DNA from 2 places in the Peribacillus sp. FSL M8-0224 genome. Region 2 is predicted to be linked to the other one. Evidence: predicted binding sites of a transcription regulator. Region 2 holds the regulator's gene; the other holds the start of a gene.
The links. The regulator NrdR, encoded in region 2, represses ribonucleotide reductase genes. The targets are predictions, from matches to a motif close to AACACNATATATNGTGTT.
Positions count from the first base shown of each region.

Region 1: a site for NrdR is predicted at 2,284-2,301, ahead of MKX49_RS15080 (vitamin B12-dependent ribonucleotide reductase). Genes of this name have one in related genera too.

Region 1 is NZ_JBBOOJ010000001.1:3,155,302-3,160,000, forward strand. It holds gene MKX49_RS15080 (vitamin B12-dependent ribonucleotide reductase) at 1-2,133, opposite strand, end outside; gene MKX49_RS15085 (lipoate--protein ligase family protein) at 2,521-3,357, opposite strand; gene MKX49_RS15090 (rhodanese-like domain-containing protein) at 3,559-3,942, shown strand; gene gcvPB (aminomethyl-transferring glycine dehydrogenase subunit GcvPB) at 4,082-4,699, opposite strand, start outside.
Region 2 is NZ_JBBOOJ010000001.1:3,648,680-3,653,378, reverse strand. It holds gene coaE (dephospho-CoA kinase) at 1-123, shown strand, start outside; gene MKX49_RS17550 (glyceraldehyde-3-phosphate dehydrogenase) at 282-1,319, shown strand; gene speD (adenosylmethionine decarboxylase) at 1,675-2,055, shown strand; gene nrdR (transcriptional regulator NrdR) at 2,324-2,785, shown strand; gene MKX49_RS17535 (replication initiation and membrane attachment family protein) at 2,850-4,262, shown strand; gene dnaI (primosomal protein DnaI) at 4,249-4,699, shown strand, end outside.

The DNA of each region.
Region 1 (4,699 bases), 490 kb from region 2:
AGCGGAAATGAACCATTTTGGAAGCTCTTCTGTATCGGCTTCTGGATGGCGATCCAAGTATTCCTGTACAATGTCAGCCTTAACTTCAATGAATTTACCAAGACGGCCGCTGCGGAAATACGTGAAGGAGAAATACGGTTCAAGACCTGTTGATACCCCAACCATCGTTCCTGTACTTCCCGTAGGAGCCACTGTCAATAAATGAGAGTTACGGATACCATGTGCAGCAACACTTTCCCTGATATCTTCCGGCATTTTTTCCATAAATCCGGTTTGTGTGAAACGTGTTCTAAGCTCATTGGTTTCTTTGTCCGTTGACCCGATCAGGAACGGGAAACTGCCTTTTTCTTTAGCAAGTTCCACTGAAGCCCTGTAAGCTGTGGTCGCAATCGTTTCAAACACCTTGTCAACCAGGATATTTCCTTCTTCAGAGCCATATTCCGTTTCACAGTAGATCAACAGGTCATGCAGACCCATTACACCAAGTCCAACCCGTCGCTCGCCCAGTGCCTGTTTTTTGTTTTCATCCAAGAAATAAGGAGTTGCGTCAATGACATTGTCCTGCATGCGCACACCGACTTCAACTGTCTGCTTAAGTTTCTCGAAATTAACCGTTTTGCTTTCTTTATCAGCCATTTCAGCCAGATTGACAGCCGCAAGGTTACATACTGAATATGGGGCCAATGGCTGTTCTCCACAAGGGTTCGTGGCTACGACCTGTTGACCGTATGCTTTGGCATTTGTCATTTCATTAGCATTATCGATAAAGAAAATACCTGGTTCAGCAGAATATGTTGCACAAATGTTTATTAAGTTCCAAAGCTCTTTAGCCCGGATTTTACGGTAAACACGGACTTTATGGCCCATTTTCTCCCATTCGCGAACATCACCGACATTATGCCATTCTTCATTGTAAATGGCCATTTCTTCGGCATTATAGCTTTCAACATCAGGAAAACGCAATTCATATTCCGCATCTTGTTCAGCCGCTTCCATAAATTCCTTGGTCAGGCAAATGGAGATATTGGCTCCAGTCAAGAAATCCGAATTATGGACACTGTATGTTCCGCCTGTACGGATCTTTTCCTCTGCATCCCTAATGATTTTCTCGCTGAACCCGCCTTGGCCAGGAATCTCCTTATAATTGATAATCCCTTGATACATAGCCGTTTCCTGTTCCGTGTGCGGCGTGAATTTCAATTTATCCGTCGCATATTTCTTGATGGCTTCATCTTTAGTGTTTTCCACTAGGTAACGCAAAATCCTTGGATTTTGCATTTTGGAAATGATGAACTCTGCAATATCGGGATGCCAATCAGCAAGCATGATCATTTGCGCGCCTCGTCTGCTGCCGCCCTGTTCAACAAGATGCGTCAGTTTTGCAATATCGTCAAGCCATGACACTGAACCCGAGGATTTTCCATTTACCCCTTTTGCCAGAGTGTTTCTTGGACGCAGTGTCGATCCGTTCGTACCCACTCCGCCGCCGCGGCTCATGATTTCCATCACTTGTTTCCTATGTTCTGAAATACCTTCACGTGAATCCGGTACGAATGGCATTACATAGCAGTTGAAATAAGTAACATCCGTATTGGAACCTGCACCGTATAATACTCGGCCTGCCGGGACGAAATTAAGGTTCTTTAATTCTTCATAGAATTTATTGAACCATTCCGTTCTTTTTTCTTCCGTGGTTTCCACTGATGCCAATCCCGTTGCATTACGTTTCGCAATTTGTTCATAGTATATTTCAAGCGGCTTTTCGATTATATCCAACGGACGGTTTACAATTCCCGTCTCGACTTCTTCCGGATTATCCAATACGCCACGGAATTCTTCATCCACCAATACCTTGGCTTTTTTGGTTTCCCAATCAATTTCAACGATGTAACCGAGACCCCTTGCCGGGAATTTCGGATCTTCCTTAATCGTCAACACGACGAAATCGCCTGCCGAGAGTGTGATTTTTTCAGTATCCTTAAAAGAATAGCGGTCAAGCATGACTAGACGGGACACTCCCTTATGCGCCATTTTCATATCAGCAGTTACAGGGTGAACCTGGGGAAATAAAGAAATATCCTTATTCAACCTTTCTAGATCAACCTTTAAAGCTTCTTTTATTACAACCGACATAATTCCCTCTCCTTTATATGTTTCATGATCCGATCTTGCTGCCGCAAAAATCCTTATGTAGCCTTACATGTCCGTTTCGCTTAACAAGTACCCTAAATCTATCATAGCGAAACTCAAAAATCAACATATAGTGTCGCATTAAATATTTCAACTACTATATATTGTGTTTGTTTTGAATAACTTTTAATTTTGTCAAACGTTAAATCAATTAATATAGTTAGCAAAAGGGAGGAAAATGTCGATTTACAATAATTTTTCATCAGATTTCAATTAATTTGGACCTTGCTTTTTCCCCATCCCTTTTAGGGCTTATCCCTGCAAGGGATGTGTTATTCGGTCAAACAAATCTGAAAAAACTTTTTATTATCCACTCTAATTATGCTTCCTCTATCTCATGAAATTCCATTCATCGCTTTCATATTTGCTTTCTGCAATGGCCTTCACTTCCAGCAATTGCTTTTCGGTGAGGACATATGGCTCTAAATCGACCGAAAGTCCTTCGGCAAAACCTTTTTCGAAAGCTTCTTTCGCTTCAGGGATGGTTATCTTTCTCCCGGCAATGTCATTCATGGCCACAGCTTTGTTTTTTAAGTTTTTTTGCATTCTCTCTTTAACCCTGTCATTTGAGAATTTAAATACGCTAAAGAGCTTATCATCATCAAGCTCAAGCAAAATGGACCCATGCTGAAGGATGACGCCTTTTTGCCTGGTTTGAGCGCTGCCAGCGACCTTCCTGCCCTCAACGACCAGTTCATACCAGCTAGGTGCATCAAAGCAGACGGAAGACCTGGGCGATTTTAAAGCCGCTTTTTCCTGTTCGCTTCGAGGCACGGCAAAATAAGCATCCAATCCAAGATTCCTGAACCCCATCAATATTCCTTCAGAAATGACGCGATAAGCTTCAGTAACGGTGGTTGGCATTCCCGGATAGGATTCTGGAACGATTACACTATAAGTCAATTCATGTTCGTGCAGTACCGCTCGTCCTCCTGTCGGCCTGCGAACAAAACCAAGGCCCTGCCTTTTGACCTCTTCCAGATCAATCTCCGCTTCTGCCTTTTGAAAATAACCGATCGACAATGTCGCTGGATCCCAGCCGTAAAAGCGTATGATTGGCGGAATTTCCCCTTTGCTTTGCCAGTTTAACAGGGCTTCGTCCAGCGCCATATTAAAAGCCGGTGAACAATACCCCGAATCTATAAAACCCCATTTTTCTTTAGTCATCCTTACCCCTCGTTTCGATAGACGTTTTTCAATCCCCCACAAAAAACTCACATGTAGTAGTTTAACAGACTTTAACACTCTAAAAAAGAAAGTGCTATCAAGTCATGAAGAAATTGATGAAAATTCTTTTTGATTATTGGGTAAAGCAATTATATAATAAAGATTGTCTGTATTCGTTAAGGTAGAAGGGAGTTTTTATGTTTGGAAATATTATATACACTGCTCATCATCCTAGGAGTGGTTATTGCGTATTCACTTTTTAATTGGTACCGCCAGCGTAAAATCGTTAAAACACTAACACAGGACGAATTTATCGCCAACTACAGAAAAGTGCAGCTAATCGATGTGCGGGAACCGAATGATTTCGAAAATGGTCATATCTTAGGCGCAAGAAACATCCCTATGACTCAAATGAAAACCCGCTTGGTCGAAATTAGGCCGGACAAGCCTGTATATTTGTATGCTCAAAGCGAAATCATCAGCGGCAGAGCTGCAGCCATGCTATACAAAAAGGGCTACAGGGAACTTTATCACTTAAAGGGCGGTTTCAAGATGTGGACCGGGAAAATCAAAGCAAAGAAATAAGACCCCATCTCGGCATGGGCTCTTTTTAATTCCATAGCTCAAGTAAAAGAAAGTCAACTGTTGGACTTTAATGGAATCTTACATAAACATGAAAAATCCCCGCCGGAAGGCAGGGATTTTTTTCGTGTAAGCTACTAATCTAGGCTTGATAACGCAAAACGGGTTTTCTGGCAGCAAGAGTTTCATCAAGCCGCTTTATAACGGTTGTATGCGGAGCTTCCTGAACGATTTCCGGAGTTTCTTCCGCTTCCTTGGCAATCTGGATCATCGCATCGATGAACGCATCCAGCGTTTCTTTTGACTCGGTTTCAGTCGGTTCTATCATCATTCCTTCTTCCACGTTCAACGGGAAGTAAATGGTTGGAGGATGATACCCGAAATCCAGCAATCTTTTAGCTATATCGAGAGTCCTTACCCCCAATTTCTTTTGCCGGCGTCCACTTAATACGAATTCATGCTTACAATGACGATTATATGGTAAGTCAAAATAAGGTTCCAACTTGCGCATCATATAATTGGCATTGATGACCGCGTTCTCTGTGACGGCTTTAAGGCCATCAGGACCCATTGAACGGATGTACGTATATGCCCTCACGTTTATTCCGAAATTACCATAATAAGGTTTTACCCTACCAATGGATTGCGGACGATCATAATCAAGGACGAATTGCTCACCTTGCTTGACTATAAGAGGTTTAGGCAAGTAAGGAATCAAGTCGGACTTCACACCTACAGGACCAGAACCCGGGCCGCCGCC
Region 2 (4,699 bases):
AATTCGCAAATGCCCTTGGCCGATAAAAAGGCCTTAGCGGATGCCGTCATCGATAATAATGGTGACATTAATGAAACGAAGCGGCAAGTGAAGGCCATACTTAGTGAATGGTATGTCATATAATCATGATAAAAAGAAGAAACCACCCGGTTTCTTCTTTTTATGTTGAAAAAATAAGAACAATCCGCATTTTTATTAGCACAATTCCTTTGAATTATGTTATACTAATTACATGTGAAAGGTAATAAGTATAACACTAATATTTCTGGAGGGTCCGAACAATGAATTCAAGAATAGCGATTAACGGATTTGGGAGAATTGGAAGAATGGTTTTCCGAAAAGCCATATTAGACGAGAGTTTGGACATTGTTGCCATAAATGCAAGCTATCCAGCTGAAACTTTAGCACACTTACTAAAATATGATACGATACATGGTAAATTCGACGGTATCATTATAGCTGAAGATGATTCACTAGTAGTGAATGGCCGCCGAGTAAAACTAATAAATAACCGCGATCCAAAGCTATTGCCTTGGAAAGAGATGAACATAGATATTGTAATTGAAGCCACTGGCAAATTCAATGATCGTTCTAAAGCGGCTCTTCATTTAGACGCAGGAGCAAAAAGAGTTATATTATCAGCCCCGGGTAAAAATGAAGACGTTACCATTGTAATGGGAGTGAATCAGGAGGTGCTGGAAATTGACAAGCATTTCGTCATATCCAATGCATCTTGTACAACGAACTGCCTTGGACCAGTTGCAAAAGTGCTTGATGAAAAATTCGGCATAGACAACGGTTTAATGACAACGATACATTCTTATACAAATGATCAAAATAATATCGATAACCCGCACAAAGACTTGAGACGTGCCCGTGCCGCTGCGGAAAGCATGATTCCTACGACTACAGGAGCTGCAAAAGCCATCTCACTAGTGTTGCCGCAATTAAAAGGCAAGCTTCATGGAATGGCGATACGCGTACCGACACCAAACGTATCTTTAGTCGATCTTGTTGTGGATTTAAACCGTGATGTCACGATTGAAGAAGTGAACCAAGCCTTCATCGATGCTTCAGAAAATGAACTCAAAGGAATCATGGAATTCACGATGGAACCTTTAGTTTCCAGTGATTTCAAAACGAATCCACACTCTGCAATCATCGATGGATTGACGACGATGATGATCGGGGACAGGAAAGTGAAGGTCCTTGCTTGGTATGATAATGAGTGGGGTTACTCCAACCGTGTAGTGGACCTTGTAAAATTGGTTGGCTCCGAGTTGAAAAAAATGTCCGAAGTCGAATTATCAGTAAAATAAAATGAAAAACCCGAGCCTGCTAAAATTTTTTAGCGGGCTATTTTTCATGCAGTGATCAATGAATTCCCGCCTGCTTTATGCTGCTGAATAAACCGAAGACGGAATTTGGTCCACATGGGAACCTTCGCTATATCCCCATTACATATAAAGTTTATCTTTCCAAAAATTAAATTTGGAGTTGCAAAAAAAATTCAAACCATATATACTATGAATCGTGAACTTCTTCAAAACGGTTTGCATGATGGCTACTTAAAGGGTTAGGACCTCTTTGGACTAACTTTCCCCCGTGGTAGTTATCAGAACTTATTTTTAAATCATGGTAAGGGGGAAGCTTAATATGGAAACAGCTTACACTATGGAAACAATGGGTAGACATGTCATTTCTGAACTTTGGGGTTGTGACTTTGAAAAACTGAACAATATCGATTTAATTGAAAAGATTTTTGTTGACGCTGCTTTGAAATCAGGTGCAGAGGTACGAGAAGTTGCCTTTCACAAATTTGCTCCACAAGGAGTCAGCGGGGTTGTCATCATTTCTGAATCACACTTAACGATTCACAGTTTTCCAGAACACGGCTATGCGAGCATTGATGTCTATACATGCGGTAACTTGGATCCGAATATTGCGGCAGATTATATTGCAGAAGCTTTGAATGCGCAAACACGTGAAAACATAGAATTACCACGTGGATTAGGTCCTGTACAAATGAAAAAAGCCAATATAAGTGCCCTATAAAAAAATGTATACACAGAGATGCCATGGGTGCATCTCTTTTTTAATGCAATGAATCGGCAGTCTGCTTCACTTTATTGGAGAGGATTGCCTTGTAGCACAATGCCCTTGGCAACGGTGCTTCAACGGCAGAACAAAAAGTGCCTGCTGCCGGAAGTTACACTTTTTACTTGTACTGTCCGTTCCTTTTAATATAAGATTAAGATAGAGAAGTAATTCCTTGGGGAACATTTAGATAGGGGATCCTACATAAAATACGGAGCTGATAATGATGAAATGCCCATCATGTCAATATAACGGAACAAGAGTGCTCGATTCCAGGCCAGTCGATGAAAGTAAATCGATTCGACGACGCCGTGAATGTGAGGCATGTGGTTTTCGATTCACGACATTTGAAAAGGTGGAGGAAACACCGCTTATTGTAGTGAAAAAGGGCGGGACACGTGAAGAGTTCAGTCGTGATAAAATCCTGCGTGGCTTAATCAGGGCTTGCGAAAAACGTCCGGTTCCCTTGAAAGAACTAGAGCAAATTACCAGTTATGTAGAAAAAGAACTACGCAACCAGGGCATATCGGAAGTGAAAAGCGACAGTGTCGGCGAAATGGTAATGGACAAGCTGGCAGAAGTCGATGAGGTTGCCTATGTAAGGTTCGCATCCGTCTATCGACAATTTAAAGATATCAATGTCTTTATTGATGAACTGAAAGATTTAATAAATAAAGAAAGAAAGTAGAGCTGAAGATTCACTTTGGCTCTTTTTTCACTACATCTTTTGAAAGGTTTGAATGGAGATGTCAATGCATTGGCAAGAATTGCTCCCAGCTGATTCATATTTGGTCTCATCTGCGGGGCTGCTTCATGATTATGATCGGAAAATACTTACCCGACTATATCAACCTCTTATTGGACCTATCTGCATTAGCCTATATATGACGTTATGGAGTGAGTTGGAGGAAAACAGGCTATGGTCGGAAACCTCCTCGCATTATCAATTAATGAATACCATCGGCCTTAAGTTAGGTGATATTTACGAAGCACGCCTTTTACTTGAAGGAATCGGCCTGTTGAATGTATATAAGAAATCGAAAAATGAAACGAAGGAATTCATTTATGAGTTAAACCCGCCGCTTTCACCTCAGCAGTTTTTCACGGATGGAATGCTGAATATTTACTTATACAAAAAAATCGGTAAAGCTCAATTCAACCGGTTAAAGAGATTCTTTTGTGATGACCATATCTTAACCGATCAATATGAAGGTGTGACTAAATCTTTTGCGGAAGTATTCTCATCAGATCATTTGGACTCTTTATATGTAACGGATGAAGCGAAAAACGAATGGAAACCGGTGCCTGAACAGCAATACATCGATCGGGCGGAAGGCGTTGAGCCATCGGGGTTTGATGACTTATTCGATTTTGACCTTTTATTTGCCGGGATGAAATCCTCGATCGTGCCGAAAAAGGCTTTTACTCCGAAAATAAAAAGTACGATTGCCAAACTCGCTTTTTTATATGGCATTGATCCGCTGGAAATGCAAAAACTAGTAATGGATGCCGTTTCATTGGATGATGAGATTGATGAGGAATTGCTTAGAAAGGCGGCAAGGGATTGGTACCAGATCGAACGGCAGGCCGATATGCCTTCCCTTGTCAATCGGGTGCAGCCAATTCGTGAACGGACACAAAAAGAAGAACCGAAAACAAAGGAACAAGAGTTAATCCGTCATTTGGAGACGATTTCCCCGAGGGAGCGGCTAATGCAATTGTCTGGCGGTGCAGAGCCGTCAAGCGGTGATTTGAAAGTGGTTGAGGGCGTGATGATCAATCAAAAGCTGAATCCGGGTGTCGTCAATGTCTTGATTGAATATGTCATGCTCAAAACGGATATGAAGTTCACGAAGGGTTATGTGGAAAAGCTGGCAGGCCATTGGGCACGGCTAAAGGTCTCAACAGTCGTCGAGGCGATGGAACTGGCCAAAAATGAACATAGGAAATATCAGGACTGGGCTCAAGGAAGCAGGAATGCTGCGAAGGGCAGCCGGAAAAAGGCGATACGGGAAGAAGTGGTTCCTGAGTGGCTTGAGAAAAAAGAAGAAGCACAGCAGGAGCAGAATGCGGATCAGCCTGAATTGGATGCCCAAAAACGCGAACTTCTGGAGAAATGGAAGCTGTGGAAAGCGGGAGGTGAAATGAACGATGGAAAAGATTAATAGGTCCCTTAATAAATTGGCCAATACAAATCAATTTCAACAGCGTTATGAAAAGCTGAAACAGGAGATTTTTGAAAACGAACAAGTGCGGTTATTCATGAATGCCAACAGCTCGACGGTCACGAAGGAAATGATTGATAAAAACTTGGGGAAGCTTTATGAGTTCACTTCACAGAGCAATAAGTGTGATAAATGTCCGAGCTTGGATGGCTGCATCAATATGATGCAAGGGTATTATCCTAAGTTGGTGGTTCAAGGAAAAGCCCTGAACCTGCATTATGAAGTCTGCCCGAGGAAATTGGCAGAGGATGAAAAGCGGAAACGGGAAAAGCTGATCCGCAGCCTGTATGTACCGAAGGATATTTTAAAGGCGAGCATTGAAGATTTTACCCAAACGGATAATGAAAACAAACGCTTGTCTGTCCTAAGTAAAGCGA